One region of the Salipaludibacillus sp. CF4.18 genome, then DNA from elsewhere that is predicted to be linked to it. Evidence: riboswitches for the same ligand, from Rfam matches in the RefSeq annotation. Region 1 holds a riboswitch; each other region holds the start of a gene.
What was found. A riboswitch is a leader RNA that binds a small molecule or an ion and turns the genes downstream of it on or off. The one in region 1 is predicted to bind cyclic di-GMP.

Region 1 (11,158 bases):
GTTGCGGAACGTATTCTTGATAGTTTTTCAGAGCCTTTCCATATAGATCAGTATGAAATATATACTACAGCCAGTATTGGTATTAGCTTTTATCCATACGATAGAGAAGATGCCGAGACGTTAATTAAAAAGGCAAATGCAGCTATGAATCTGGTAAAACATAGAGGGAAAAACAATTTTCAATTATATCGTTCTAATCAAATGGAACATAACTTTGAAAAATTTGAAATAGAGACAGACCTTCGAAAAGCACTGAAAAAAAATGAGTTTTGTCTTTATTATCAGCCTAAAATCAATCTAACTACAGGCAAAATAGTAGGAGTTGAGGCATTAATTCGTTGGCAACACTCGGAGAAGGGTTTAATTCCTCCTGGAGAATTTATTCCCCTTGCAGAGCCTGAATGCCTCGAAATTGAAATTACGGAAAGTATGTTGATGGATATTAAGCAAGGTTTCAAAGTCTTAAATGAATTAAAAAGTATAGGTGTACAAATAAGTTTAGACGACTTCGGAACAGGATATAGTTCTCTTCTTTACTTGAAGGAACTACCAATTACTAAACTTAAAATTGATCAATCATTTGTTCGTAATTGTACGAAAGATTCGAATGATGCCACCATTGTCAAAACAATCATTGCAATGGCTCATGAGTTAAAACTTGACGTTGTTGCTGAGGGAGTCGAATTAAAAGATCAATTGGTTATTCTTCAACGGAATCTTTGTGATGAGGCTCAAGGGTTTTTATTTAGTAAACCTTTACCTCCAAAGGATCTTGTACAAAACTTTGTGGAAATCGAGCAAATTATAGATCAACATGGAATTCCACAAGAGTTATCTAAACAAAAATGGTTAGAAGAGGCCGTAAAAATAGCCCGTCAAGAATTGTCGGACACCGTTAGACAGCAACAAGGGATGATCTTTAAGTTTATTGAACAAAATGGTATATTTATTCATACTTTATGTGATGGCGAGTTACTTTATCGAATGGATCTTATTCCTGAACAGATAATTGGAAGGGAATCAAGTGATTTTCTGTCCGCCCACTTTTCCGAAAAGGTAAATCAACATTATCGGAGAGCATGGAATGGTGAAGATAATGTCACTTACGAAGGTGAAGTGAATGGAATCCATTACATTTGCATTTTACGCCCTATTAGGAGAGGTGGGAAGGTTGTCGAGGTCATTGGTTCATGTGCTGATATTACAGAAAGGAAAGAGGTAGAAGAGGCGCTTAAATTGAGTGAGTCCAAGTACCGTCTTATTACCGATAATATGTTGGATTTAGTAGGTGTATGCACTTTAGACGGAACAGTTAAATATGCTTCGCCTTCTCATGAGGTCCTATTAGGAAAGTCACCAAAAGAGTATGAAGGGAAATCAATTTTTGATTTGGTTCACCCTGAAGATTGTTTATATATGAAAGAAAGTTTTTACCAAATGATTTCAACTAAAAGACCCATTCAAACTGAGTTTCGATGTGAGCATGTTAATGGCGAATGGGTTCAATTAGAAGTTCAGGGAACCCCTGTATTTGATGGTGGGGATGAAATAGAAGATTTTGTATTTGTAGGTCGTGATATAACAGAGAGAAAGAAAATAGATGAATATATACGAAAAACGGAAAAGTTATCCGCCGTAGGACAATTGGCAGCAGGCGTTGCACACGAAATTAGGAACCCTTTGACTTCGATAAAGGGATTTCTTCAAATCATGCAGAAGGAGTTAGATCAACCTAACTATACGACTATTATGTTATCCGAGATCGATCAGTTAGAAGAGATTGTAAGTGAGTTCCTGTCCCTTGCTAAGCCACAAGCAAGTAAAATGACACTGACGGATATATATGATCTGTTAGAACATATAGTTACATTAATTAGTACACAAGCCATAATGAACAATATTGAAATTATACAAGAGACTGATGCTGAACTGCCTTTTCTCACTTGTGATAACCATCAGATCAAACAAGTATTTATCAACATTCTTCAAAATGGATTAGAAGCTATGTCCAGCGGAGGGGTAATCAAAATACAAACGAATTGGTACGGTTCAGATAAAATTATCTTTAGGTTTATTGATCAAGGGTGTGGCATCTCTGATGATCGAATTAAAAATATTGGTGAACCATTCTATAGTACAAAAGAAAAAGGAACGGGACTGGGGTTAATGATTAGTCACAAGATCATCCAAGAACATGGGGGAACATTCAATATTGAAAGTACCGTCGATAAAGGAACAACTGTTGAGGTGATTTTACCGATTAAACAGTCTTAAAATGTTGAAGTATCAAACGAATGGATGTGAAGGCATAAATGCCTTCACATCCATATTAACCTTTCCTGTTCCTTGTTACTCGGCATTTATATCTCTTGTATAAGTTCATTTTTCGTATTCTACTGTTCCAATACAATCTTCTAATAGATTGATAATAGAAATAACAAACATGATGAACACCGAGCTATTGTAGCGCTTTTTTTGTGAATGAAACTCAATCAACTCGAAAATTTGTTTAAGAGACAGGGATGTATATTAAAAGAAGCAGGAATTAACTTTCACTATTATTTTTCAGATGAAAGACAAATTTGAACAGATAGATAAAAGGTTATTGGGTGATAAACTAGATGTAATACTTCAATCATTTAAACATCTAGTGCAAATGAAGAACGTTGCAAAGCAAATTGTAACAATTTGTTTAAATAGATTAAATATATATTAAGTTTTAATTTCATGGAATTGTGGTATATTACATTTAAATAGACTTGTATAAAAATGGAAAGGGGTGTTTTCTTGCTTTCAAGTGTCGAGAAACAAATAATTCTAAATGAAATCGACAAAATGAACGTTGAACTGGAAAAAGCCACTGATTACTCATTAAAAGGAGCAATTCGCAACGATATCAGTGAATTATGTTCTGTTTTAAACACTAAATGTGAATTAGTTGGATGAATTATTAACTCTTAAGAAGCAAATAGAGAGTCGTATTTCAATAATAGTCTAATTAGTCATAGTTAAAAGTACTGCATTTTTGTGGTGCTTTTTGTCTTGAATTTATACCATCGTATAAGGTTTATGTTTATAGTCGGAGATTACTAATTAATAAGCAATTATTGTTTAATAGAAGAGTGAATAATTGTAGCGCTCTCGTTTTCAGTGGGAAATATGAAGGAGAGAGTTGAATAGTATCAACTCTTCTTTACATTGTTTGCTGTTTGAATACTTTAATCTTACTTTTTTTCATTTGCTAATTGATCCCTGTCAGGTGTCTGCGGCGTTGTTCTAACCATCCGTTCTCAATCATTATATTGGCACCATCTTCTGCTAAGAGACTCGCTTCTGACATAAGCCTAGTGTAATATAGCCCTATATCACGTCTTGGACTGGCACTAAAATTCCTACCATAATTTCCAATTCCTATACCATTTAATGTTAGAAGATAGAACATCATCAATTTATCGGAAAAAGTAGGGGATGTGGATGCGGTGGGTAAAGTATTCCATAAACTTTCAGAAGGAAGAAACTCATCACTTAAGAGAATACAAACATAATGGGATATTTTACAGGCCTTTCCTTTTGTTTAGATTACTAAACATACCTTAATTTTGCTTCTTTTGTTGTGTTAACTTTACTTTATCCATAGTTCCAGGTGGTTGCTCCATCCATTTATTTTTAATCATTATATTTGTACCATCTTCCATATATTTCCGCAGTTCAACAGATAGTCGAGAGAAATGCATGACCAATTCTGCCCGTTGTGAAGTACCAATTGCAACCCCATAAAAACCGATAGACGTTGAGCCAAAAAGTGATTTATGGTACATCATTAGTCGGTCAGAAAACGGTGCAACGGTTGAATTACTAATTTCAGCATCATCTGATTTTGGATAAGGTCTTCTAAAGATAAAATGGATTCAAAAACCTCAATGTGTTTAGTATAAATTTTTGTACCACGCCACAAAAATTTCCTTACTACATCCTTCATCTCTCCCTTCCGACGTGACGAAGACGGAGTGCTATTTTGAAGAAACGGTTTATCAAGCAAAATCATGGTCTAAGCCTAGAAAAGTGATTATAAAATCCGTACGTCTCGCAGGCGAATTGTTGTTTAACCATGCGTTCCTAGTGACTAATTTAGATGCCTTTTCTCCCAAGGATATTGTCCTTACTTACCAAAAAAGAGGGACGATGGTGAACTACATCAAGGAAGCTAAGAACGGCTTTGGTTTAGATAAAATGAATAGCCATTCTTTCCAAGTCAATGAGGCGAAGATGATGTTAAGCCTGTTAGCGTATAACCTAACGAATTGGCTACGTACGCTTTGTTTTCCAGAAGAACAAAAGACCATGCAAGTTGATGCCATCCGAACAAGGCTCATTAAAGTGGCCAGCAAATTAGTGAAGTCTGGACGATCGCTTTACTTTAAATTATCTTCGAGTTTCGTTTATCAAGATTTCTTTTGGAAAGTACTTCGGCGAATCCAAGACCTAAATCTAGAGTGAAACATCTTGATACCAGTATTTAAAAATTCAGTCTCAGACCAAGGGAGTAGTCTGTCCAAAAACTCACCTATTTTTAAAGATCTGTTTTAAGCACGTCAAAATAGCGGAATCAACATGGTTATTCTCAATGGAACTGGAAAAATGTATAACTTCGGTTAAAATTATGGTTTAACTAGGAAGTATCAATAATTCAGGAATAACTAGGTTATTTACTCGGGGAATTAAAACCTATGGTGTTTTACCCCGCGATTTAACTGAGTTAGAAAAAAATCATGGGGCAACGAGATGGACTTTACGATACCTCTTTGAGCGAATGGTGAAACTTGATAAGTACTTAAGAGAGCAAATCTATTATGACCATGGATCACCAGATAATGAGATTGTTGTTTTTGATAAATGGCTCTCCACGAACTCTCATCTAGAACCATGCAAGTTAGACCCAAGATATATTAAACTTTATAGTGTAAAATTTGATGAAAGAAAAGTGACTTTAAAAGTACTAGGTGAAATAATAGGAGTAACACCAGAACGAGCGAGACAGATTCTTAAATCTCGAGACCGTAAACTTAGAGATTATACTCTAAAAATTTTCCTCGGCTAGCTCAAGCTATAAAAGAGGTATGTGACTTACCTATTAATGGTCAGATTAGGAATGATACTTTCTATTACTATTTACTAAACAAGGTTTTAATCCAAATTAAGTGAGGGTCTCTTTTATACGTCAACGAAAGAAAGTGCAATAGGGTGCTGTAACGCCTGAAAAAGAGATGAAATATACTTGGTCTGCCGCTCATCAAAGGAATAGCAAATAGGATGACACCTTGCTCGCTGCAGGTACTGAAGAAAGAGACAACTATGACAGAATGCTGGCTTATGTTTATCTTGGTGATGAAACGAAACGATAAAAGAAATGCTTTTAGGTGAAGGGCTAGCAGCTACAGCCTGTCAACTGGTTTGTAGGAAAATGATGTAACTCCTCATCTACGTAAATCCTGTTTCAAGTTAAAAAGAATATCTTGGGTAATTCTTGATCTATATAATTTTTGACAATACGATCCTAGGAACGAATAGCTTGTCCGATATCGATAAGTATTCCATCTGATTGGTTTCCTGTTTTTTATTGCGTTTTCTTTCACTAAAAAAGGATAACCACAGTCCCTATAATCTGAAATTTCTTTTTGCTCGCGGGGGATTTTACGTAAAAGGAATTATTTTAATTTATTGGTAAATCATTAAATTCCGAAATTTGTCATATTATAATAAAATAAATATTATTAAAAACTTTTGTATCAGGTCTTTAGTAAGGTGATTAAAAAATGTAAAATGAAAAAGGCAAACATTCAGAAATGGGTGGACGCAAAACTAGAGGAGCTAAAACCATAAGGTCATGCCAGCCCGCTGGAATAGGGGAGATTTAGGAATAGTTTCTCCAGCCGACTTTATTCCCATTGCTGAAGAAACAGGCTTAATCATTCCAATTTACCAATGGGTGTTAAGGGAGGCTTGTAAACAACAAAAACAATGGTTAAGTGAAGGATATCCACTAAAAACAGTTTCCGTGAATCTGTTTGTTCAGCAATTTTATCAAGGTAATTTAGTATCCAAGGTTACCCAAATATTAAGGGAAACAGAGTTGGATCCACATTATTTAATCCTTGAAAATTATGGAAAAAACCGATGTCGCCATTCGTAAGTTGAAACAACTAAAAGACATGGGGGTTTAGTGTTTAAAATAAATAAGTTGTCTTCTTATATTGGAATGGCTATAATGATAAACGGGTAAATATTCCCATAAAGTATAACTTCGGATAATAGCAAAACTATCGAAAGGTAGGGACGCAAAACTATGGGCCTAAAGGCAAATAAGCTATGGTAGCCGAGTTACCGCAGAAGGAAGACGGATATGATTTAATATATCCCAACCTCTTTAGGTCGTTTTTTAAATCAATAGAGAACGTTAAGGTGGAGGTGAGCAAATGAATTCTTTAATGGGACAAAGTTATGAAAGGTTAAATGAGGCTTCTAAAAGTATGCTTGAATTAGTTAGTGAGTATATTGGCACAAATACCTTTTGTGTAACACAAATAACCGACAAGCATCATTCTATTCTGACCCATGTATTCAATCGAAATAAAGTTTTATTCGATGCAGGAACCACTTTATTTCTCGAAGATGCTTACTGAAATATTATCCTTCAAAGTGGACGTGATCCACTTATCATAAATGATACAAGTTATCACCCGATAGCATGTAATCTCATTCCTACACAAAGCTTGGGTATTAAGAGCTTTTTAGGCGTTCCAATTGTTCTAAGTAATGGAACAGTATTTGGGAATTTATGTGCTATGGATACTGAACCCTATACATTTACAGAAAAGGAAACAAGATTTTTAAAAACGATGGCTATATTTTTGGTTTATACAATTGAATTAGATATCATTGCACATCAAGATCAATTAACAGGTTTAAATAATAGGGAATTTATAACGCAATATATAAATACATTACCAATGGAAACCGAAGTTACCATTCTATTTATAGATGTAGATGGTTTTAAATCAGTTAATGATACCTATGGACATAAAGACGGCGATAGTGTTTTGATTCAGATTGCCGAGCGGATAAATGAGTGTGTTAGATCACAAGATATACTCTGTCGATACGGTGGAGATGAATTCGTCATATTATCACAAGGCGATGATAATACCCAATATTCTCAATCTCTTTCAGAATCGATTATTAATCAGTTTGGCAAACCTTTCATAGTTAAAGGTGACGAAATAGCATTATCCGTAAGTATTGGTATTAGTATAGAAGCAAGTAAAAACAGGAATATTGAACAATTGGTAGAACAGGCGGACCATGCTATGTATTACTCGAAAAATAATGGGAATAATCGCTATTCTTATTTCAATAAAACTGGCGAATAGATTTCTTTCTGACATTCTTCTTTTCACTGTGTAGAAATTTTTTGCACCGTTAAAAATAGAATTCAGTAAAGACAGGCGGAGAATAATATATGTAGGGTTTATGTAATGCTAGAATTAGAATCGGGAACGTGCCATTGGTATGTCTTCTCGGTTTTTTTTATAAAAAGAATGAGATTTTGAGATATAAGCGTTTAATGTTATTTAAATATGGGTAAAAGGTAATAAGAAAAGTATGAGGAAAAAGGACTAAAGTAATTTATTCTGGTTTTAAAGTGACTTTCAACAATAAACAAAGTCCTATAAAGTAAAACAATAGACAGTGGGGGGATCTCGTGGCTAAAAATATTAAACTTATAGAAAAAGTAAGTAGGAACCAAATTGAAGTAATTTCAAGAATAGTTGTGCTGTCACAAAAAATAAGGGCATTAATAAGTGATATTGGTATTGAAGATTGCCTTGAATCAATGGTAATTGATGAAGTTGTAAATAATGAAACAACTACAGATTACTTTATAAGAAAAGTATAGAGGGGTATAATCGTCTTGGCAGAAGACTTGGAAAGGTTAAATTTAATGAAATTGTAATTGTAATTATAAAATAGTTGCTGTTTCTTATATGAAAATTACAATAGCGAGACGAAGGTTTAGTGAAGTAATTCAGCCTTCCGTTTTTTATTTCCAATAAACAATGAATAAAAGCTCGATAGGAACTAAAAGCTGATGTCTTCCTGTAACTCTCCCTTACAATTTGAACTAAGTCCTATTATCTGTAACAGACTTTCACAATGAAAGGGAAGCGGAGGCAGGTTATGTACTCAATTTTATGGCTACCTTCTTCAAGAATTGATTGATTATGAAGAGAAATGATATTTTTTGTAGAAATGTATAGATAAGAGAATTTATTTTAAAAACATTCGATGATGCTATAGAGGTGATGAGATCCACGAAGCTACAAATGGGAGGTACGTAAATGCCGTCAAAGTCGCTTGAAAATAAATTAGATATGATCCAAATATTAGAAAATATGTCTGAAGCTTGTTATTTTTTAAATTCCGATTGGGAATTTGAATTTATTAATAAGGCAGCTGAACCGTATTTAAAGGTAGAAGAACTATTTTTTGAAAGGACAAAAGAAGAACTTATTGGGACAAGTGTTTGGGATGTTTCATCTAAATACATAGATACAGAAATGTACACCATTTACCATAAAGCATATGAAGAACAAAAACCCCAAGTATTTGAGATAATATCTGAATTTTCAAAACGTTGGTTCGAAGTAAAACTGTTTCCTAATATAAACGGGATATTTGTCACTTTTAGTGACATCACAGATAGGAAAGAACGTGAAAAGCAAAAGCAACGCTATGAAAAATTAAATCTTATCGGAGTAATGGCAGCAGGTGTTGCCCATGAAGTAAGGAATCCAATGACTAGTGTTAAAGGTTTTTTGCAGTTGATGGCTGAAAACGAAGAACTTGAAAAACAAAAACCTATATTTGATTTGATGATTGATGAGGTCAACCGTGTGAACGATATCCTTACTGAATTTCTTGATATAGCGAAGGATAAACCTGAAAAATTGGAGGAGTGTAATTTAAATGAATTAATAAAATCCGTCCTTCCATTGCTAGAAACAAGAGCTCTAAAAGAAGGTAAATTGGTTGACTTACATTTGAGTAATATCGCAGACTTACTTATTGACAAAAACGAAATTCGACAGCTTCTTTTGAACTTGATTAATAACTCCTTAGATGCCATGAATGCAGGAAAAAAAGTTCGAATTATGACGTATGAAGAGAATAATAAGATGGTTTTATCCATTATGGATGAAGGAAAAGGAATACCCTCTGACATCATAGAGGATATTGCAACCCCTTTTGTTACTACTAAAGATAAAGGAACAGGTTTAGGAATACCCATTTGTTTTTCCATTGCCAAGAGAAATAATGCCAAAATCGATTATACATCGAGTCCTGAAGGAACGACATTTAATATCCGTTTCTCCAAATAGTCTTTCTATCTTCCTCTTGCAATAAGGGAGAGGTTTAAAGATGTAAGCTGTTGCTGCTCTTATTTGAAAAAAAGAGAGATGGAAATCCATTAAAATTTTGTGTTGCATTTGGTTCATAATGTGGAGTTGAAAAAAGTAGAATTAACTAGCTAAGTGATTTTATTTTATCGTATTTATTCAAGTAAATATCAAGTTCTTGGCTACATTTAATAGTGGGTGAGTGAGACCCCTTAAATGACCAGTATTTATCATGCGGCTACGGTAACTTGATTTTATATTCTAACTTATCCATAGGTTTCTCTTGAGTTGCCATGACTTCCTCCTAAAGAAAATGGGGTGGCGTTACCTCCTGCGACTCCAGTACCTCCCAAAGCTGATCTCAATGATATTCCAGCAGGTGCTCGATTTCAAGATGCGGCTGTCTCTGCCGCAACATCAGCTGAAATAGCTCTAGGTCTAGTTATTTGTAGCCAAATTATGGGGCAATCCATCAGAGAAGATATTGCGATGATGTTTGGTCAGTTTCATACAGATAAAGCAGCACTAGGCTCCAAATTTTTGAAGTTAAACAAAGAAAAAGGTTGGTTAATTCCACCACCATTACACCACAGCAAAGTGGATGATGAATAATGAGGATTTACCTGCTCTTTTGGGCAGGATATAAAATTTATTAGATAAGAAAAACCTAGCTCGGGCGGTTTTCCCATGCTAGGTTTTTCTTATCTAATATTACTGGGATATAGAGTCCCTTTTATATTTAATTTGTTATTGTAAGACGTCTCTAGGCAAAAAAAATTATTTCGTTCCCGTAATCGGGCGCGATTGTTTAATGAGCGTCTCTTTTTCTTCTTCATCTAACTGGTGCGTTAGCGCAAGAACCATCATTCCTGTTAAGGCGCTATGGGGGAGTATAGTAAGGTTATTGAACTATTTCAAACCTCCAACTTTTATAATTTATCTTTTATTTTTGGGGATAATATATGAAGAATGGAGGTTTTTATAATGAATAATACACATGATACGAGGTTAACATCTGCTGAGATGACAAGTCTTTGGACCCAATACACAAATGATACGGCTTCTAAGCAGATATTGACTTATTTTTTAAGTCATGTTGAGGATGAAGATGTTCGTTTGGTTTTAAAAAAGGCTTTAGAAGCTGCTGAGAATCATCTTGATTTTCTTGTGGGTTTATTTGAGAATGAGGGGTTTCCGATACCTGTTGGTTTTACGGATAAGGATGTGAATGTAGGAGCACCACGGTTGTTCACTGATACTTATTACTTGTTCTACCTTAACCATATGTCGATCCTGGGGATGGGAGCGGGTTCGCTTGCCATTAGTACAAATAGTCGAACAGATATTGTTGAGTTTTTTCAAAAAATACTCATGGATGCGATGAACTTACATTGTTTCATTAAAAAATTGACGTTAGAAAAAGGAATCCATAATCGTCCTCCGTATATTCCAATGCCAAAAGAAGTGTCATTTGTGACAGATCAAGATTATTTAGGCAATATGTTTGGAAAACAAAGAACGATTAACACCATAGAAATGACCCATGTTTTTATTAACGTTCAAACGAACGCCATTGGAAAGAGTTTAATGACCGCTTTTGCACAAACGTGTGATTTGGCTGAGGTAAGACAATATATTCTGAGAGGAAAAGCAATAGCCGAGAAACATATTTCAATTTTCGGTAAAATTCTCCAATCTAACGA
Region 2 (11,158 bases), on a different contig from region 1:
TAGTCAGATCAGATAACTGCATCATTTTTTTGATACTAGAGTCTACTCTATACTACATTCTCTCCTTCCCTAAATCGGTATAATGATCTATTACTGAACATATACCACAAAATGTATCTTATATACTATCTGATAGTTTAAATAGCATTCTATGTATCATACTCAACAATGTTAAATGCTAACGTTGCACAATTACCCACCTATTCCTAATTGCTTTAACCAATGCCTCTGTACGATCATTAGCCTCTATTTTTTTTAGTATCTTAAATATTGCTGTATTTACTGTAGAAGGTGCGAAATGTAACTCTTTAGCAATTTTTCCATTATTGAGTCCATCTAGAATGAGCTGTAGAATATTTTGTTCCTTTTCCGATAATAACCAAGTCACTTTTTCTTTCTTTAGGATCAGCCTTATTATAGGTTTTTTTCCATTTATACGGTCCATTTCTAAAGCAACTACTCTATGAAAATCAGGATCTAAAAATAAGCCTTTATCTAATATTGTTTGCATTACAATCTTAGGATTTCTCTTAATATAAGGGAGTGAGGTCATTCCGTTAACTGGCATTGACAAGTAAGGTAAAAGAGTATCATTTAATTTATCCTTATTAATCAGCAGTACGTGAGTTTGATTACCCTTTAAGAAATTTAATGTATGTTCGAGGTCTTGGATTGTCATTTTACAATACCCATCAACGATATAAAAAATCCATTTTGGAACAGATAGGAGGTTAACATATTTTTCTTTATGGTACAATTCATTTAAATGTTCCGATATTACATCTTTATCCTGGCTTGACAATTTATTTTCATTGCCCATGTATAACGGTTTAAATTTTTCGGACTGTAGCTTTGAGCCCATCCCCTCTTACCTCCCTTTAAATATTCGGGTTATTTAATGACATTCAATGGTATACAGTTATACGTTATTTAAGTAACCTCTTAATACTTTTTTCAGTTCTTTTATAGGTAATGGTCGACTAAAGAGGTACCCTTGCCCTTCCTCACAACCTAGCTCTTTGAGTTTAGATAGCTGCTCGTTCGTTTCAATTCCTTCAGCCAAAACTTTAAGGTTTAAATTTTTCCCTAATTGAATAATTGTTTTTAATATTTCTAAGTCTTTCTTCTCAGATTCAATATATTGAACAAAAGATCGGTCAATCTTCATGATGTCCATTGGTAAATACTTTAGATAGTTAATCGAAGAATATAAAGTGCCAAAGTCGTCTAGAGCAATATGAACCCCTAAGGATTTCAAATTATCTAATTGATGATCGGTAAAATCTATATTATCTACGAGCGTACTTTCCGTTACCTCTAGAACTAAATTTGTTGGGTTTATCCCTGTATCAGTAATGATATCTCGAATACTTTCTACTAAATCTGGCTGACGAAATTGAATACCCGAGATGTTAACTGATAATCGAAAACTCGGATACCCTTGAGATGATAACGCTCTCACATCTTCACAAGCTCTTCGTAAAACCCATTCTCCAATTGGATTGATTAACCCTGTTTCTTCTGCTATGTTAATAAAGTCATTTGGAGGTATTGTCCCCAAAGTTTGATGCTCCCACCTAATAAGAGCTTCCAAGCCAATAATTTCATTATTAATTAAATCAACCTGTGGCTGATAATATAAGACAAATTCATTCAATTTAACCGCCTGGCGAAGTTCATTTTTTATAATTAGTTGTTTAGATAGATCCGTGTTAATAGAAGGCTTATAAAATACAATTGAGCTTTCTCCTTTGCTTTTGGCCCTTTTCATAGCAATCTCAGCATTTTTCACCAATGAATCAACATACACACCATCATCAGGGTAACAACTTATACCGATACTGAGTGTGACCAGAAATTCGTGGTTTTCTGCTTTAAATGGACTAGTTAAGCTATCCAATGCTTTGTCAATAAACGTATGTATGTCTCTTTGTGTTTGAAAAGGAATGACACAAATGAATTTATCGCTATTCCAACGACCTATAGTACAATTTTCACCTAAACAGTGAGATATTCTTTTGGCTATATCTTTCAATACAAAATCTCCGAATTCATAGCCTCCGATACTGTTAATGACACTAAAACGATCAACATCTAAGAACACAACAGCTAAACAAGATTGCTTTTCCATAGATTGATACAATAAATCTTTTAAGTTGCTTTTAAGTTGAGTGGAATTAGGTAACCCCGTCACAGGATCTACATGACTGATTTCTTCTATCTCGGGGCTTTTATAATCAATAACAATCCCGGCCAAACGAACGAAGGGCTCAAGCCTTTTCATATCCATTGAATCTGGACTTCTCCTAGCTGAAAAGTAAATGGCAAATGTCCCCACCATTTTCTTATTTGGCGTGAAGATGGGAAGCGACCAACATGCTTTAAGTCCACTTTCTAAAGCTACTATTTTATAGTTCTCCCATAAAGGACTAGTTTTTATGCTCGAAACAATGACAGTTTCTTTCCGAAAGGCAGCAGTCCCACAAGAGCCTTCTTTTGGTCCCACTTGAATAGTTTCAATAAACTTTATGTACTTCTTTGGAAGATTTGGTCCAACACCGTGGTTTAGCACACCTTGTTTCCTGTTTAAAAGAAGGATAGAGCCTATCGAACCAGATATCTGTTCTTCTAACATAATCACCAATTCTTCAAGTATAGGGGAAATCCGGATGTTGTTGGCAAGCATTTCTAAGATTCGATTTTGACCAGTAAAGATAATTTCTTTTTGCCATTTTTGCCTTGTACTCTTTCTCATGGGCACCATCCCCTCTTCCATATTTAAACAAAAAAGCACACCCCGAATGACACAGGATGTGTTGTCCTGAAACGGTAACTGGCTGACTTTGCTTTTGCTTTAGCCCCTATAGCTTTGCGTCACTATGTTTCCATAGCTTTGCTATTATCATTTCAATATGTGCAATAATTTTATTCCAAAAGTATTGTTTTGTATAATATAACATAAAAACTGACATAAACAAACAAAATATGACATAAGGTTTTGCTTTATAAAATTATATGTAACTACTCCACCGCAATCTGTCCTAAATTTGCGATGAGAATAGCATGAGGGATAATACTGCCAGTAAGTTTCATAATCAAGCTACATTAATGAATATGATTTACTTTCGATTATGCGTAAACTTCACTTTTAACTAAATAGATTTTGCTCCTCTAGAGTCTCGAACACCATACCGACTTGATCTTTGACAGATATTTGAGAACCTTCAACGTCTGCAAAATCTCCTTCCAAGAAACTTGTAAGCGTTTCTTTGATATCAGCTGTTCTTTCATCGGACCTACTCATGATATATAAGACGTGAGCTAATTTTTTCTGATTTACTAATCCAATATTTTTCTTTATGTTAAAACGAGACAATCTGCCGAGGAGGTACAATTCTCTCCCACATTCTTCTATTAAGAATGCGCCCTTTTCTGATTTGGGTAAAAACTCAAATACCCCATTTAGAATTAATTCATTATTTTGTCCACCTTGGTTAGTAGATTCCCTGAGCTTTGCCATTGCCTGGTCTACCTTTCCAGCTAATATTAGACGAATCGTATCATTACCTATTCTCTTAGATAATATTTTTTGAGAACGACTAAGAGAGACTTCTATTGCGTTCTTAGTCGTATTGAACTCGACAGCTGCATTATCCTTATCGAATTTTGTTTTTAGAAGAAATCGTAGTTTTTCCTTTGCATTTTTCTGCTTAAGCCAGCTTAATGAATTAACGTAAGTGACAATCTCCATTAATGCATTGAATTTTTGATGTTCTAAGGCTCTTGCCTCTTCATCAACCACGATTTTTAAGTTTTCTTGAGTTTCATGAACTGCTTTCTCTAGCTCCATTAAAATTTTCATTATTAAAGGCACCTCCTATCGGTTTTTATTGAAACTGTCTAAATCTATTTTGATTGCTACAAATAGTTCGTCAAAGTTAAATTCTCTATCAGCAAATAGATTTGCCGCTTGTTTTGTATATGAAAAGCATGGATCATCAAAAACTCTAAAACTTTCAATAAAATTGAGTTTAAGACTATCGCGCTTGCCATAGCTCGAGTTAGTTTTATCCCTTACATTGATGATTCTTTCAAATTTCTGGTCCGAAGTTAATTCAGCATCACCACATTCTGAAATAGACTCATTATACAAGTCCATTAGAAACGCTCTCTTAATATTACGAAAGCCAGACCTCGTTCTAAACAACTCTATTATGCGTTTTACTTCATCTGCAGAAGTGCTATTGCTAATATTGTCAAAGATATCCTCGCCTATTTTTGATAACATTTCCTTTTTAAATCGATGTTTAGACGTTCGATATGCTGAATCGCTCATTTGGCTTTTTGGCTTTCTAGTACGATTCAAAAACCAATCTTTATCAGATATCTTCACGTATAAAAGTATTTCTTCCATTCCATTCAATCTTTGCAGCCATAGATCTTTATCTTCTTCACTATAATTCTCCTTTTTCTCTCCATACTTTGAAAAGACTCGTGTAAACGCTGCTTCTAGTATTTCCTCTAAATCCATGATAATCATTCCTTTCTATTTTTTGACTACACTGTTGCGTTTCTTTGAGTAAAGTCTTATGAGAACACCAAAAACAAACATTATGAACTACCTTCAACACATACTTAGGGATTATTACAACAAGTACTTAGGATTATAATTACTTATTATTTGTTTTATTGTGAAACCTTAGAAGTACAAGCGTAAAATCATCTAAATAGAGAAAGGTTATGCTTTTTACTAAGGAAAATCCTCAACCTATACCCTAATAAACATATTTATTGTCTTGTTTCAATTGCAAAAATGGATACTTGTGCGTGATAGAATTTAGCTTGTCTGATGTTGATAATTCCCATCGATACTCTATGCTACTGGCTATTAAATGGTTGTTTCAATGAAGGAAGAAGAACTGTGGGAGATTGCTTTTGGAACTAGACTAAGATCAACTTATGTTTAAGCAAGTTAATATAACTATCTCTGAATTGTTTAACGCGTAGAGATTAATAGTAGTGATATCAGCTAATTCCCTTGGAAGTGAGGTTAAGTAAGCAAAATAAATTATTATAGGTTTTATATCCTCAACTATCAGATAATTAATACGCTGCTCTCAGTTTCCAGAAAGAAGCTATCTTGAAGTTTGAGCTTGAAATGTAACACCTAATCGGTGTCTTTTTAGTTTTGTCACAGGGACGTTACTGATTCTTGAACTACAGACATTTCTTGTAACAGCTGATGCCTGTTTTTCTGGCTTGGCAACGGATACGTTACTAAATCTAAGGATTCCAATGATTTTTGTAACGCTTATTCTTTAATTTTATAGCTATGAAACATACGCGCTACAAGATTTGATCCTACCTTGTAACGCTAGGAAACTTTTTTCTTATTTCGTAACGGGGGCGTTATAATATATTCTACTTATACTCACCCTATAAAGCCTATACCCCACAGACATTTCATCTCTCCTGTTTGTCTACAGAAAAATCATACTTTGGTTAGAACTCGATAAATCACTCACATACAGGGATTAAAGTGACGTTTTCTTTGATACCTGCCTTTGGCTTGGTATGAGTATGAGGACAGAAAAATAGCGAGGTGTCGATTGGCACCTCGCTTCCTTGCATCCATATAGTACTCTCCTGCAACTAAACATTGTTGCTTTACCACCTTACATTACATATTGTTATACTTTTCTGCTCTTATTTTCCGCATTAAAGTTGCATGTTGTCTGTTTTCTTTTTTAGTAACTAATTCTAAGTTTTCAGGTCGATTATCATCATTATCTAAGTTTCTATGATTAATGTCGTAATCCTTTCCATCAATTGCATTTTCAATTATTTTTTGTCCCCAGAACAAGACTGCCATAATTTGATGGTCTTTAAGATATATATTATTTTGCCTTATATTACCCTTAGGCAAATGAAAACCTCTGCAGTTATTTTTACTTACCTCCTTTTTATTGTTTCTCAACCAATATGTCTCGGATGTAGAGAATTCTCCGTCACCGTATACTAACCTTACATTGTTGGAATTATACTCTATTAAATAAATACTCCCTTCCCTTATTTCATAAAAGTATTTATTATTATTATATCGATAAATTTCACCTGCATTTCGATCTACAAGAAAAGAACACCCATCAGAAAATGTATGGAACACCCCGCCTAAGAGCCTCTTCTTACTTTTTCGCATTCTTGCTAAATACCTCTGCTTTTCGTTCCAATAATTTTTAATAGCGACATCCGTACTATCTTCATCTTCGATTGGCTTCCACGGAATTCGCCAATGTTCAGCTACTTCACTGTCCGTCAGTTCAATATCATCTTCAAGCAAATACTTGTCTACTTCATATTGCTCTAAATTAATTGCATCATTGTTTAAGTCAATCTGATTATTTCCCATATATAAAACCTCCAATTTTTTATTGCCTGCTGAAAGAGAAACTTTCAAGATCAGGCTCTTGAACAGTCTGATACGATCCATGCTGACTGTAATTTATTTGTAGGTACTCCATAACCTTTGGATTTGATAAAAATTCTTGAATGAAATCAAATAGATTATGCTCCTCCACCAAACCCTTTAATTTTTTGATCATATATTCAGACCCCGTTAGAGCAACTATCAAGACTTTTCTAATATCTACACCTTCATATATAAAAAATTCATCTTGTAGATGTCCGAACTCTACTACCAACCTGTTGAAATCAAAGTCATAATCTAGCTCAAACACTACTTTATCAATAGTATCTTTGGTGAAAAATACTGCCTCTGAAACGCCCTTATAACCTGCTTCAAAATCTGAGTTATTTAAAATGCTTAAGTCTCTTTTCCCCATTCTCTTCTCTTCATTAACACTGCAAGTATAAGCATATGCCTGAAGGTTGATAGTATCGTGGGTCTTTCCTTCTAAATCTTTGACGAATGCCTCTGATAACCAACGTCTTGTATTATCGTTAGAAAAATTAGCGTTCTCCAACGCTTTAAAACTACTAGCATTTAATTCCTCAAATGAATAATTAACACTGAATGTGATCATCATTATCCTCCTCCTTACATCTTGCTTCTCCTAAAGAATCAACTTTATTAAGAGAATTCCTTTACATTGTTGTAGAACTTGTACAATGGAATATTCAGCTCTTCTGCTGCTTCTTTTGCCTTTAAACTTCCAGACTTGTACTTTATGAAAACTAGGTAGAAGTTCTCTGGGTATGTCGAAGGGCGACCTACTCGTCTCGACCAATTGTTATCTTTCTGAAAAACATCTTCAAATTCCAATAGTGTTTCTAAAGAATGGAACCCCTCTTCGCTAAGAAATAATTCTTCATCGTACGTCTTGTCTAACAATATCAAGTTCAGAACTTCATCTCTTGCATACTTTAAAAAGTCATACATCTCTTGAATGTTACTACTGATGTTAAATAAGCTATGCAAGACCACTGTATCGCCTTGTTTAACAAGTTTTAAGAGCCTGTAATACTGGCTGAAGTCACATCTTCCTGAGCTGTCTATCAAGTCGAAAAAGATCTCGTCTGCATCTTGTGCTAGTCCCTTGAAAAACGTTAGTGATTGATACTTACTTATTGCAATGTAAGCGTATTTTGCCATTTTACATTCACCCCCTCATGCTTCCGAATAAAAGTAGCTTAAATTCAACAACTAATTTTTATACATACATATTCACCTGTCCCTGTTTGGTATTTAAACCATATTTTTTATAAAATCCTAACTACTTATTAGTTAAATTATACCGTATTTCCATAGGTAATAATACTCAATTTCTAAAAAATACTTAATTATTTTCCACTGATTTAACATTGATATAACAACGTTTTAGACAACATAAACCAACTCGAAACGTAAGGCGATTCACTAGACTTGTCATCAATGAAATACTCCCCATAGGACAGGAATAACCCCCTAGTATTAGACGCCACTACAAAGCATTTAAACGACATAAAATACATGAATATTATACGACACTTATATTTATGTGATATCCAAAAATACCCAAACTACTTTAAGTGGATAAAGAAATGAAACTCTTGCTTCCGGTACAACTGCTTATCATTGTTTAATACCAAGTGGCGATGGATGAACATAAATCTACAAAAGTACAATAAGAAAATGACCCTCCTATAGAAAAGAGGGTCTAACACATATTACAACTCATCATCATGTGGTTCTTCTGGAAGTAGCCATTCAGGTATCTCGAAGTTTACCCATATGTACTCTTTTTCCTTTCTACCACTGACTGAACTTGGAATGGTGACCAATCCAATAAAGTGTTTGTAAAATCCATTCTTTTTATTGAGAGCTTTATACAAATCATTGTCATAACCACTTAAGATAACTTTATTGTTCGTAGTTAATAAATTATCTATCAAAGTTTTTTGGTCTTCTAATGTAAAAGGGTGCAAGTAACCATAGGTTTCTTTTGTTTGCTCCGTTTGACCACCTTTCGTTTTTTCTGTTTTAACATAGGGAGGATCAAACCAACTTATTATATCGTCACGATGAGTGTGTTTGTAGAATTGTTCTTTGTAATCTCCGCAGGTAATATCAACCTCGTCAAGTATTTCTTCTAAATGATACAATTTATCCAGACTCTTAGGAGGGATACCATTAAAAGTATTAGTCAAACAAAATATTTGTCTGTCGGCCGCTCGGCTGTATTTAGATACAATATAAGTTAATGCTGCTGATTCCACTTGAGGTGTCTCTTCATTTAGTCGCGCAATATTTGCATCGTTAAATTCCTCTTCTGAAGTATAGTAATCTGCCATCAACCAAATTGCTTCTATTAATTCGTCTGTTTCATATGGGTCTTGAAGACATCTGAAAAGGTTGATGACCCCTATATCAATCTCATTTGCTAACTTAAAATCCAACTCTCTCTCTGGATCAAGGTGTAGGAATAACCTACACCCTCCCATAAAGTAATCTGCCGCTCCAACTAATTCGTATTCTTCTATTGCACCCTCTATTATTTCGCAAATAATTTCAATTATTTGTGACTTACCTCCGAGTGTTGCTAAAGGATCTGAGGATTTTAATCTCTTTGGCATTATTTACCTCCTTCTGATAGTGATAAATTAATGTCAAAAATAAAGACAGTGGCCTTTTTTCCGTTTTTACTCTTACCGTAATTACGAACTTTGGAAAGCTTCCCATCATCTTTATCAGCATGCATAACCCCCATTATTATAAAATCTTTTAAGACATCATGGTAGGCATTATCAGACCTGATGATAACTAATAGGTGTCTTAATTCACCCGTTATTATTGCTATTGGGTAATGACCGTCTTTACCTAACTCTTGATCATCCAATATACAACCTTTATGCTTATATTTGTCAAAAATACCACTGCTTTTTGTTGGGAAGTCATGTGGGTTATTCTTATAGCAATCTACCATTATTTTATAATATGAACTTACACTTACACCAATCGTTATGTCACTCGCTACTATACTTCTAATATCTTCGACTTGAATTACCTTCTCCCGTTGATTAAATATTGCATCCTCTATACAGTTCGATATAACCTTTAAATAATTAGGGCGAATTTTACCAATTTGTCCTAGTTTTTTTTGTAGTTTTTTAGATAAAACAGTATCTTCAAGGTCTTGCTTGAAAAAAATGACCGACTGTCCCTCAGCTAAACTTGTTAGCCTCACCGCATAATTAATTTCGTCTGTTATGTTGTTATAACCTTTCAATACCTCTATTACCCAATATTTTTGAACTTCTTTTTCTCCCTTAACGTTATTACCGTTACCTTCAATAACTATTGCTGTTTTTTCTAAACTCTCTACTAATTTCTCTAAGTTAAATATTGTATTATCTTCCATTTTTAAAACGCCTCCCATATAGGTTTTTTAGTTTGATAAACCTATATGGCATCTCACGTGCAATCTTAGAAAAACATTAGCCTTGGTCAAAATCCTTGAATCTTGCCTCAGAAAACAAAATCAGCTGAACAATTTACTCCATCTCCTCATGATTTAAAAACCAAGACCCGAAATTAATAATTCATGTGCGTAAAAGTTATTAAATGTCGCTCACTTTTAATTTCATATGAGTGATGATAAACTGACAAGTCAAATTACAATCACCATTTCTATTTGTCATATTAAATGTGAATTATATTCTCCTAAAAGAAAAATTCTCTAAATATGGAAATTGAAATCTCTGCATTATCATTTGGTTGCTCGGTTGCTCGATTATCATTTAGTAGATAAAGGTTGGCATTACGTCTTTGAAATAAACCCTCTTAAAAAACTTTTACCACCCTTAACCTTACTTACATCTAATTGTTCATCTCCTCTGGCAACTTATAAAATGTGCTTCAAACGACTTAATTTGCTCATCTTGCTCAATTTAACAGTCAAGACCCCATGCCTATTTATGAATTTTGAATCTCGTGGGTCATTCTGTAATTCATCTCACGACAAAAAAACTCAGAACCCCTCACTTTCAAGTCCTAAGTTGAAAATCTAAAGTCTTCCTTATGTAGATTGCATTAATCGTCTGATTAATTTTATTTTAAAAAGTGAGGATGACACCGCTCTCTGGAAAATGGTTGCTCGGTTGCTCGGTGCTTATACGTTTGGAATGAGTGTTCTTGTTGATAGTGGGGGATGCATTACATTTGAGGATGACACTGGAAGGAGATGAAGGATGGCTAAACAGATAGATCTCGCTTAAATACTTGAATTGATTTAGGGTAATAGGAATTGATTCAATGGTTGTTGATTTTTTATCTTCATTTGTTCTCTATATTATAATCATTCTCCTTATTCATTTGATAAATTTTTTTAGGTTGATCATCAATTTTATTATATATTGCAGTTAGTGAGAACAAAAAATAAAGCTCCATTTTAATCCCACCTTCCTCAAGTCCTATTGATCCTTTTCATGCAATCGAAGATCAATTAATACCCATATAAATAGTTCTATACTTTTCAATAATGTCAGAGACTTCTTCGTAGTCACATATCGCTTCGATAAATATATGACCTTGTACTTCTCGCAGGTCATATATCTTTACTTCCACAGGCAAGCCACGATCTATATACCATTCTTCTACCTCCGCTAATAAAACATAAAACATCTTCAATTGCGGTTTGTTGAATGACCAAGGTACAGGCTC
Region 3 (11,158 bases), on a different contig from region 1:
AAAGTAGGAGATGAAGAGATTTTAACGAATCCATTAAATGATACGGAACTTATTCGTTTAACTGAAGCAGCAGTGAATAATGATCACCCTCTAGTATATATGGACCATCTTGATATGAAAGCTAATATACCATATCATGCTAGAATTGAAGAGAGTATCAGTCTTTCATTGAAATTTAAACATCCGGCTTACGATCCCAGTTATTTAAATGGCCGAGATATTTACCAGGCGTTGTTATTTAACACAGCGGAAGAAATGCGTCCATATAAAGAAAGTTTTCAGAAGTTTGACTTTGTGCGCTGGCACGAATTTTCTACAGATGTCGTGCCTAAGGGCGGCTCTAAGGCAAAGGGAATTGAAGCTGTGATGAATCACCTTGGATTTGCTAAAGAGGATGTGTATGCATTTGGAGACGGTCCAAATGATATTGAAATGCTTGACTACGTTGTAAATAGTGTTGCGATGGGTAACGCCGGTGACGCGTTGAAGAAACAGGCTTCGTATGTAACGAAAGACGTTGATGACGATGGTATATTACACGGATTAAAACATTTTGGATTGTTATAGAATAAAAGAAGTAGCTTTATTATTACCTAAGTAACTCGTTATGTTTATGGTTAGAGGTTATGAGCGGTATAGCTGAATATATAAGCGAGAAGCACGGAGGAATGAGCAAGCTGATCTACAAAATGAGCGTGTTTACGTTAGAAATGCGCATTGCAACTTTGAAAAAGTTCACTTTTGCTTTATAATAGGAAAGTGAGCTTTTATAAGAAGAGAACGGCTTTGCCGTTTTTCTTAATTGACTCTGTAGCTCAGCAGGATAGAGCAGCCGCCTCCTAAGCGGCAGGTCGGAGGTTCAAATCCTCTCAGGGTCACCACTACATATATTTAACCCCCTCTAACCTAGGGGTTTTTCTTTTAAAATGGTATTACAGTTTTAGTCAAGTTTACCTATTTAGGCTATATTCTTACGTTTGTATTTGAAATTATTAGAGGGTTTGAATAACTTCAATAGGGAATAGTATAATAATAGAAAAAGGCAAACTATTTTAAAGAATAGGACGCAAAGCTTAGGGTCTAAGGTTTAATAAACTACGATCGCCTGGTTACCAATATAACGAAGTATTTAATATTAAAATTATTGGCTATTCTCCATTGAGAATAGCTATTTCTGTTTTATGGAAGAGAGTCGTTAATATAAAGAAAGTCTGATAAGTTATTAAAAACTTGGGGGTAAAGACGTGTCTTCTAAACAAAGGATATTAAATCAAGTCTCTACATATGAGTTAGCATTTGAGAATTCAAAAGATGCAATTGTTATTGCGGATGCTTTTGGAACAATCATTCATACTAATTCTACCCATCATAAATGTTTTGGTATTCCCAATGATCGAGATCTTTCTCCTATGGAATGGTCGAGCTATTTCGATATATATTATGATGATAGTATTAAACCGATTCCATTAGAAGAAACCCCGTTATTTCGGATAATCGATGGTGATCAAGTAAATGATCTTGAAATTGCCGTCAAAACGAAAAACGATGAAAAAAGAAATTACATCATGAATGGAAATCAAATTTTATCAGAGGATAACGCAGTCATTGGAGCAGTTCTCATAGCTTATGACATTACAGAAAGAAAGCGTTCTGAATTAAAATTAAAAGAAAGTGAATCAAATTATCAAAACATTGTAAAAATGTCCTCAGAAGCGATCGTTATTCACCGAAATAATGAAATTTTATTTGTTAATGATGCTGCAATAAAAATAATAGAAGCTAATAACCAAAAGGATCTTCTCGGTAAATCAATTTTTGATTATCTTATTCCTCATCATCATGAGACGGCTCTTAAAAGAACAAATATTCCGTTAGAGGGAAAGACAGAGGAAGCAACTCAATATAAAGTAACAACGTTAAAGGGTAATACAGTAGATTTAGAGGTTACATTAAAAGAGATCCAATTTAGGGGACAATCGGCTCTTTTATCAATGGGCAAAGATATCACTCAGGAGAAATTAATGACGGAAAACCTGGAGGAAAGTGAAGAACGATATCGTTCTTTGTTTATGAATCATTCGGAGGCCATTTTTACTTTGGACTTAGATGGTAATTTCTATAATGTTAATCCTGCTTGTGAAAAACTATCAGGATATAAATATGAAGAGCTTATTCAACAATCCTTTATACCATTACTCAAAAAAGAACATTTAGAAAAGGTTTTATACCATTTCACTCAATCGTTGCAGGCAACACCACAAAATTATGAATGTTCGATTGTAAATAAACAAGGGGAAGAAATTGATTTAGTGATAACCAATATCCCAATCATTGTTAAAGGAGTAATACAAGGAATATATGGGATATGTAAAGACATTACAGTACAAAAAAGCATGCAAGAAAAGATTGAACATATGGCTTTTCATGATGATTTAACTGGCTTGCCAAATCGAAATTTCCTAAATGAACAGCTAAAAAATACAGTAGTAAACCCGGAATCGGAGCAAAACTTAGCCGTTATTTTTTTAGACCTAGACCGGTTTAAATTTATTAATGATACATTAGGGCATGGAATTGGTGACCAACTATTAATTCAAGTTGCTAAACGAATTAAAGCTATTGTTCGTGGCAAGGACACCGTTGCGAGATTGAGTGGCGACGAGTATGTTATCTTATTAGATAACCCGGATGAAGATGATGCCAATCAAACCGCAGAGAGACTTCTTCAATCCTTTAATGAACCATTTATGATTGATCAACAAGAGGTTTACTCGACTTGCAGTATCGGAATTAGTTCAAGCATAGGAGAAGAGGACGTCAAGAGTCTTCTTGAAAATGCTGACTTAGCGATGTATGCAGCAAAACAACGAGGTCGAAATAATTATCAGGTTTTCACACAAGATATGAATAAGTTGGTTGAACGTAAATTAAAGATTGAGACGAGCTTAAGAAGCGGACTTATAAATAACGAATTTCAGCTTTATTATCAACCACAGAATGATTTAAACACGACTGAAATAATTGGTGCAGAAGTATTGTTACGATGGGAACACCCGAAACTAGGTTTTATCCCTCCGGACGAATTTATTCCAATAGCAGAAGAAACAGGGTTAATAGTTCCTCTTGGCGACTGGGTACTTCAAGAAACATGCAGCCAACTTAGAAAATGGTTGGACGCTGGTCTTCCTCCTATCAGAATTGCTGTTAATATATCATCCGTACAATTAGTTGGAAGTAAACTACCGGAAAAAATACAACAAGTACTACAAGCGAATAATATTGATCCGAAACTTTTATGTGTAGAAATGACAGAGAGTGTGATGCAAAATAAAAGTGAGACACTCCCCATTTTGAAACAGCTAAAAGAATTAGGTGTTTTCATCTCCATAGATGATTTTGGGACAGGTTTCTCTTCACTGAACTATTTGAAAGATCTACCGATCGATGAACTAAAGATAGATAAATCTTTTCTCCAAGATATATTGAAGGACCCTAAAGAAAAAGCGATTGTTAAAAGTATCATTGATTTAGGAAATAATTTGGCGCTGCATGTAATCGTTGAAGGGATAGAAAATGAGGATCAAGTAAAATTACTAAAAGAACTTAATTGCGTTATTGGACAAGGATACTACTTCAATAAGCCTTTACCGAAAGAGGAATTTGAAGCTGCGGTTTTAAAAAGTAATGTTTGCAAGTTTACCTCAAAATAGGAAATAAGAAATAAGAAAAGTTTTCAGCTTTAGAATTACTTTTATTTTTTCCATACTAAAAAGAAGCATTGGAATCGCGGTAATGATTCAATGCTTCTTTTTTAGCTTAAAATGTATTATTTTTGTACTTGATTTGTAGCTGTTGCTTTTTCTACTGTCACGCCATGCGCATCAATCTCAAGTAATTCGATGCGATGCTGCTGATAGTGGCTGCGCAATTGGAGTTTAATTTCGCGGCCATTACCCTTTGGTATGAAAAAGAGTACGATAGGACCTGCTCCGCTAAGTGTAGCGCCGTAAACAGGAAGTTCTTCAGCTAGCTGATTTGCTTTTTCCCATTCAGGAATGGAAGGCATACGGTAAGGAAGGTGGAAAAGATCTTTTCCCATCATTTTGCCTGCCAGTGCCCAATTACCTTGTAATATGGCTGCGACAAGCACATTACTGACGCCGCTTGCTTCAACGGCCTTTTTATAAGAGAAATCCTCTGGCAGAGAGCCACGAGATTCTTTCGTACTTAATTCATATTCAGGTATCACGGCAACAAGATCGATGTCAGGTACGCCAGCTAAGACAATATTAGTTTCGTCTTCTCGATGGCTACCAATAATCATTCCTCCGTATATGGACGGACCAACATTATCAGGGTGTCCTTCTTCGAGACTTGCGAAGCGTGCCTTTTCATCGGATGTGAGTTCTAAATCCAACAATTGGTTTGCAAGCTCAATTCCAGCAACAATCGCGGTGGCACTGCTTCCAAATCCTCGTGCCAGCGGAATGTCACTCTCCATTTCTACTTGAACGGCCGGTAATTCTTTATCGTATTCGCTGGCAATTTTGGCAGCGATTTTATAGACCAGATTATCTTCACCAGAAGGAATACCTTCAAGGTTTTCGGAAACGGTGTGAAAAAACCACTCGTCACTTTTTTTTATACGTAGAGTTAAATATCGATTCAACGCCATTCCCACCGAGTCAAAACCAGGGCCTAGATTTGCTGTACTGGCTGGGACTTTGATGGAAAACAGCTCGTTAAAGTCGGCTGTCATCGTTTTACACGTCCTAACATATGGTCAATTACGACGGATTCTTCATTAGGTAAAGCAGTAGGCTGAACGAGAGAAGAGTCAATAGCGTAATTCGGATCTTTCAGTCCATTTCCTGTTAGAACAGCAACAATACGTGATCCTTTCTTGATTTCTCCTGAATCTAATTGCTTTTTAATTCCGGCAATAGAGGCGCAAGAAGCGGGTTCAGCAAAAACACCTTCTTCACGGGCAAGTAGTTTATAGGCTTCAAGAATTTCACCGTCTGTTACGAAATCAATTTTACCTGATGATTCCTCTGAGGCACGTACAGCTTGTGTCCAGCTGGCAGGATTACCAATGCGGATGGCAGTTGCAGCAGTCTCAGGGTTATCAATGATTCTATTCTGCACAATTGCTGCAGAGCCTTCAGCTTCGAAACCTCTCATTTGTGGTAGGCCAGTTCCTTTTGCTTTGTGATATTCGTTGAATCCCTTCCAATAAGCGGTGATGTTACCGGCATTTCCCACAGGAATCGCTAGCACATCAGGTGCAGCGCCTAATGCATCACAGATTTCAAAAGCTGCTGTTTTTTGACCTTCAATGCGATAAGGATTCACGGAATTTACTAGTGCAATAGGCGACTGCTTCTCAAGGTTACGAACCATTTGCAGAGCATTATCGAAGTTACCGGCGATACTGTAGATCTCAGCACCGTAAACAACAGCCTGGGCAAGTTTCCCCATGGCAATTTTGCCCTCAGGTATAACAACGAGGCATCTCATCTTCGCTTGTGCGGCGTATGCGGCGGCAGCAGCGGAAGTATTCCCGGTAGAAGCGCACATAATTGCTTCACTGCCAGCTTCTTTAGCTTTTGCTACGGCCATTACCATTCCACGGTCCTTAAAGGAACCAGTTGGATTAGCCCCATCATATTTCACGTGAAGTTCAATCCCCCATTTTTCAGAAAGATGTTTCAATGGAAGAAGGGGAGTATTCCCTTCTTGCAAGGAAAGCATGGGTGTATTTTCGTTAACGGGTAAATAAGCTTTGTATTCTTCTAACAAACCTCGCCACATTATTTTCGGTCCCCTTCCACACGGTAGCTGCTTTTCACTTCCACAACAACATCCGCATCGGCTAATTTTTCTAATACTAAATCATAGTTTTTCTTTGAAACAGCGTGAGTAACAACAATAATCTCTGCAAGTTTACCTTGATTTAATGGAAGCTGCAGGATTTTCTCTAAACTTACTTCGTTCTCATGGAACAAGTGTGTAAGTGAAGCGAATGTACCTGAAATATCTTTTGCATGAATACGTAAAAAGTATTTTGCATGAATATCATCGGGGTCTTTCAGCTTCTTTTCAAATTGAGGAAGGATCACACTGTTTCCATTCACTCCGAGACGGTTATTTTTCAAAACAGCAACTAAATCTGATACTACGGCAGTGGCTGTTGGTAATTTACCGGCCCCTGGTCCGTAAAACATCGTTTCTCCAACTGCATCTCCATATACATATACAGCATTGTATTCATCGTCAACAGATGCAAGAGGGTGCTCATGAGGAACGAGTGTTGGTTGAACACTTACTTCTACTTTATCATTAAAGCGATTGGCAATGCCAACGAGCTTCATTGTATAGCCAAGTTGTTCACAAAATGCAAGGTCTTCTCTTGTGACTTCTGTAATACCACGGATAGAAACGTCATCGAGGTCCAGATTCATTGAAAAGCCTAACGTACCTAAAATACTGATTTTTCTAGCCGCATCGATTCCTTCAACGTCTGCAGTTGGATCTGCTTCTGCATAGCCTAACGCTTGGGCTTCCTGGAGAGCTTCTTCGTATCCTCGGCCCTCTTTCGACATTTTTGTAAGAATATAATTCGTTGTACCATTTACAATTCCGATCATTTTACTGATTCTATCAGAGGCAAGTCCTTCTACTAATGTACGAAGAATAGGGATACCTCCAGCAACACTAGCTTCGTAGAATAGATCACACCCTTGTTTATTTGCAAGCTCGAGTAGCTCAGAGCCATGAATAGCCATGAGGTCTTTATTAGCTGTGATAACATTCTTATTATTCTCCAGTGCCTGACGGATGTACCTTCTTGCATCTTCAATTCCGCCCATCACTTCAATGACAGCAACGATCGATGGATCATTCAAAATATCATCTGCATTTAGGGTCAATTGATCGTCATCTATCGTGATCTCTCTTTCTTTATGGAGATTGCTAACGAGCACTATCTTAACCTTTATACTGCAACCTAACTGGTGCTGCAATTTATCCTGGTGATCTCGAATAATTTGAAGGACACCTGTACCAACTGTTCCAAATCCTAACAAGCCTATATTCATTTCCTGTGCCATGATCTATCAACTCCTGTGCTGTCTCTATTTAAAGTACATATGTGTTTGTATAAAGGACATTATAGAGGGGAAATGCCGAGAATACAACCGTTTTGACGAAAATAATAGTAGAAATGCTTTTGATTCAATCCTTCTAGAAAAACAGAAGCGTCATTATTAGTCGATTTAGACAAATGTCCTCCGTTAACAAGGAGTAATTAAAGCTATGGATTTTTCTCCTTCCTTATAATACTTGTCTCACCAAACGGTGGGGAGATAACCCTCACATTGAAAAATGAGCAGAACCATTTGATTGTGAGTGTCAGGGATTACGGATTAGGAATTCCTGATGAAGCATTGGAGAAACTATTTAATAAGTTTCAGAGAATTGATCAAAGTGACCGTAAAAAAATCGTTGGAACCGGATTGGGACTTGCTATCTCAAGAGAAATTGTCGAGAGGCATGAGGGAGAAATGTGGGTGGAATCCAAAGAAGGAGAAGGCTCGACATTCTACTTTAGCATTCCACTCGATTCGGATAATACGATAGATAAGGGTACAGTCATTAAAGGTTCACCAGAAGTTCCTTTGAAAAACGGGGAAACGGTGATGATTATTGAAGATGATACGAGTCTAGCCCTTTTACTATCGGAGGAGTTAAAAGCTAGTGGATTTCGAGTGCTTCATCATTATGATCCGAAAAATGCCTATACTGATATATTGAAGCAACCCCTGGCAGCGGTTGTAGTCGACCTAATGTTAGGAGACGATATGGATGGCTGGGAACTTATCAAACAACTAAAGGAAAACGAAGATACGGTGCAATTACCAATCATTATTTCCTCTGCCTTGGACAAGTCAGTTGAAAAGGTGGAAAGGTTCCAAGTGAATGAGTATCTGACAAAGCCATATCCACCTAAGGATCTTTCTAAAACACTGTTAAATTTTATCCAATCAAAAGAAGGCAAAGATGGAGAAATCTTATTTCCGGAAGAAGAGTAGAGCAACTCAGGAGTTAATATATAGGACTTTGACTTTTACTGATCTATAGTTGATAATAGGCTTACTTATCTAATTTTCAGTACGAGCGAATTCCCATTTTTCATAGAAGGAGGTGAATACAGATGATGTTCGAAATATCCCATGATTTAGTGCCAGCTCTCATAACGATAAGTTTATATATGACATTTGCGGGTGCGCATCTTTTACATTTTATGGTTCAAGAGTCCGGTGCAGCCAATCGTCATATGTCACAAAAGAAACTAAGTGTATGTGAACAATTAAGCGGTTCGGAAAACCTAATGGCTGATCACAATGTGAAACGGCGTACGTGGATAACCAGAATCATGAAACGAAAAGAAGGTCCTGAGGATGATTCCGATTATTTGTCCTTCTCGAATCCAAGCAAACAACCAATTCGAGGAGGTATATTATTGTGGAAGAAAGATCTGTATTCACCCGTTTTTCAAAATATAGCAAACTCATTATAATAACTTTGATGGTTTTAATGGTAGCGACTGGTTGCCAGGTAAATATGGACCCAATTAGTGCTGACACATCAGGGGTATTTAATCACTATATTATTTTCCCTTTTTCGTTTTCTATCAAGTTCCTGGCAGATGCTTTCAGTGGGAACTATGGTTTATCGATAGTGTTTATGACACTCTTGCTTCGTATGGTACTCATGCCACTTATGATGAGACAGCAGAAAACACAGCTTGCTTCTAGGGCAAAGATGGCCGTGATCCAGCCTGAGATGAATGAAATAAAAGAAAAATACAAAGAGAAAAAGTCATCAGAAGACCAGCAAAAAATGCAAAAAGAAATGATGGCCCTTTATCAAAAGCACAGTTTTAATCCTATTACTTCTATGGGATGCTTGCCGATGCTTATTCAGTTCCCGATATTAATCGGCTTTTACTATGCGATTATGAGGACACCTGAGATCGCTCAACACAGCTTTTTATGGTTCAATCTGGGAGAACCGGATGGGATTTTGCCATTTCTGGCGGGGATCGTATATTTCATCCAATTTAGAGTTTCTCAAATCGGGATGGATCAGAAACAGCAAAAACAAATGGCGATGCTTGGATATATTACACCTGTTTTGATGGGAGTTTTCTCTTTTTCTGTCGCTGCAGCAATGCCTTTATACTGGACAATTGGTGGTCTGTTCTTGATCTTCCAAACGGCTTTGTTCAAATGGATGTACCGTGAAAAACAGCTTGCGTTAAATACAGCGTTAGGTAATAAATAAGAAAAACGGCATAGCCGTCTTTTGTTAAGTACAGCGTCTGCTTCAACCACCCTCATTACGAGTAGCACCTACGTAGTACGTGTAGGTGCTACTCGTAATGAGGGTGGTTTTCCCTTGATACTTGCGGTGTGAAGGTAGCTGCTAATTTTATAAGTCACCTTATAAAAAAGAGGTGTCAAAGGTACAATACCTTATGACACCACTTTTTCTGTGAAAACAAATGTTAGTTAACGATGATCAATTTTTTCCGGGTACATATCGTGGTTCATTAAACGGTGCTCGGCCATGTTTTCGTATTTGGTGCCGGGCTTTCCGTAATTCACATATGGGTCAATCGAGATACCGCCACGTGGAGTGAACTTTCCCCATATTTCGATATATCGTGGATCCATCAGTTCAACCAAATCATTGACCATTTTATTCATACAATCTTCGTGGAAGTCTCCGTGATTGCGAAAACTGAATAAATAAAGCTTTAACGACTTACTTTCAACCATTTTTTTATCGGGAATATAGCTAATATATATTGTTGCAAAGTCCGGTTGACCTGTTATTGGACAAAGACTCGTGAACTCTGGACAATTAAACTTCACAAAATAATCACGTTGAGGATGACGGTTTTCGAATTCCTCGAGTATCGTCGGATCATAATTCATTTTGTATTCGACATTCATATTACCCAGTAGGCTGACTTCTTTTTCTCGGTTATGAGACATAAGTTGATCCCTCCGTTTCAGTGACTTGGTCTTTTTTGTTGAGCCACTTCACTGTCATATAAACAAATGGTGTATCTGCTAAAGCAATCACTAATTTTACAAGGTATTGTGTCACGATCATAAATACCAAGGCTCCTAAGGGCATCGTTCCCGCAAAAGCGATTGTAACGAAGATTGTGGAATCTAATAACTGACTGGCAGAGGTGCTGGCGTTATTACGAAGCCATAAGTGTTTGCCATTCGTTGCTTGTTTGAGTTTATGAAATAAATGGACATCGAATAGTTGAGATAAAAAATAAGCAATAAGAGAAGCCGCAACTACTCTTGGAACAGCGCCTATAATCATTTCAAATTCCGACTGCATTCCCCAAAACTCAGCTGGCGGTAGTTGGACAGCACCAAAGAAGAACACTAGCATCATAAGGTTTGTGAATAACCCAATCAGGACAACTTTCTTCGCAGTACTTTTACCGAAAACTTCTGAAATGGAGTCTGTAATTAAAAACGTTAATGGATAAGTTAACAGTCCCGCAGTTAATACGACAGATCCAACGGTAAATAGTTTCACCGATACCACATTTGACACGAACAACGCCGTAAAGAAAATCCCAACGAGTAAAATGAGCTTATCTTGTTTATTCAAGGCAAACACCTCTTTTATTAAAGACAGAGTTACCTAGAGTAAATGGCGTGCAAAAAAGACAGGCAGTGTCATCCTGACTCTCGTTTAAAACGACAATATTATTTTCCATCTTATTCAGCTCCTAGTTTTTGTTTTTATAGCGGAGGATGGTTGCGAACTCCGCTCAATCGTCTACTTTAGCACATTTTACACCTAAAAGTAAGTAGGAAGTTTTTAGTAAAGTCGTCCACCTAGGCTTCATAGGTGTTGGTTTATTTCTTTTTTATATAATTTTCGTTATGATATGTTAGGACATACTAGTGGATTGGAGGCACCAAGTGATGGAGACAACTGTGAAAGTAAAGATGAAGTTAGCTGATAAATATCAGTCGGGGTTTCCGTTAATCATGAAGGATGCGTTGGTAAATGCTGAGGTGTTGACCAAAGAGGGACAGCATTTAAATGTGGTTGA

Region 2: another riboswitch for cyclic di-GMP. It lies ahead of ACHABW_RS07985 (sensor domain-containing phosphodiesterase); the one in region 1 lies ahead of ACHABW_RS02830 (hypothetical protein).
Region 3: another riboswitch for cyclic di-GMP. It lies ahead of ACHABW_RS14210 (EAL domain-containing protein); the one in region 1 lies ahead of ACHABW_RS02830 (hypothetical protein).

What each region holds. Positions count from the first base shown of each region.
Region 1 is NZ_JBIMEV010000002.1:181,255-192,412, forward strand. Features, by position in the region: gene ACHABW_RS02800 (PAS domain S-box protein) at 1-2,274, shown strand, start outside; gene ACHABW_RS02805 (hypothetical protein) at 2,788-2,946, shown strand; gene ACHABW_RS02810 (DUF3231 family protein) at 3,242-3,553, opposite strand; gene ACHABW_RS02815 (DUF3231 family protein) at 3,594-3,908, opposite strand; partial or broken gene ACHABW_RS02820 (transposase) at 3,970-4,497, shown strand; cyclic di-GMP riboswitch class I at 5,819-5,903, shown strand; gene ACHABW_RS02825 (EAL domain-containing protein) at 5,885-6,190, shown strand; cyclic di-GMP riboswitch class I at 6,301-6,386, shown strand; gene ACHABW_RS02830 (hypothetical protein) at 6,474-6,680, shown strand; gene ACHABW_RS02835 (sensor domain-containing diguanylate cyclase) at 6,687-7,427, shown strand; gene ACHABW_RS02840 (hypothetical protein) at 7,760-7,954, shown strand; gene ACHABW_RS02845 (ATP-binding protein) at 8,397-9,437, shown strand; partial or broken gene ACHABW_RS02850 (Spo0E family sporulation regulatory protein-aspartic acid phosphatase) at 9,583-9,660, opposite strand; partial or broken gene ACHABW_RS02855 (DUF3231 family protein) at 9,762-10,067, shown strand; gene ACHABW_RS02860 (DUF3231 family protein) at 10,440-11,158, shown strand, end outside.
Region 2 is NZ_JBIMEV010000009.1:404-11,561, forward strand. Features, by position in the region: gene ACHABW_RS07980 (response regulator transcription factor) at 179-862, opposite strand; gene ACHABW_RS07985 (sensor domain-containing phosphodiesterase) at 920-2,755, opposite strand; cyclic di-GMP riboswitch class I at 2,826-2,908, opposite strand; gene ACHABW_RS07990 (hypothetical protein) at 3,149-3,862, opposite strand; gene ACHABW_RS07995 (hypothetical protein) at 3,878-4,531, opposite strand; gene ACHABW_RS08000 (HNH endonuclease) at 5,681-6,409, opposite strand; gene ACHABW_RS08005 (hypothetical protein) at 6,429-7,046, opposite strand; gene ACHABW_RS08010 (hypothetical protein) at 7,091-7,612, opposite strand; gene ACHABW_RS08015 (DNA adenine methylase) at 8,167-9,072, opposite strand; gene ACHABW_RS08020 (hypothetical protein) at 9,072-9,857, opposite strand; gene ACHABW_RS08025 (hypothetical protein) at 10,937-11,158, opposite strand, start outside.
Region 3 is NZ_JBIMEV010000022.1:58,509-69,666, reverse strand. Features, by position in the region: gene ACHABW_RS14220 (Cof-type HAD-IIB family hydrolase) at 1-567, shown strand, start outside; tRNA gene ACHABW_RS14215 (tRNA-Arg) at 805-881, shown strand; cyclic di-GMP riboswitch class I at 1,032-1,117, shown strand; gene ACHABW_RS14210 (EAL domain-containing protein) at 1,245-3,710, shown strand; gene thrB (homoserine kinase) at 3,827-4,759, opposite strand; gene thrC (threonine synthase) at 4,756-5,814, opposite strand; gene ACHABW_RS14195 (homoserine dehydrogenase) at 5,814-7,112, opposite strand; gene ACHABW_RS14190 (hybrid sensor histidine kinase/response regulator) at 7,338-8,093, shown strand; gene ACHABW_RS14185 (hypothetical protein) at 8,216-8,581, shown strand; gene yidC (membrane protein insertase YidC) at 8,527-9,348, shown strand; gene queF (preQ(1) synthase) at 9,576-10,064, opposite strand; gene ACHABW_RS14170 (queuosine precursor transporter) at 10,054-10,707, opposite strand; gene ACHABW_RS14165 (class I SAM-dependent rRNA methyltransferase) at 11,028-11,158, shown strand, end outside.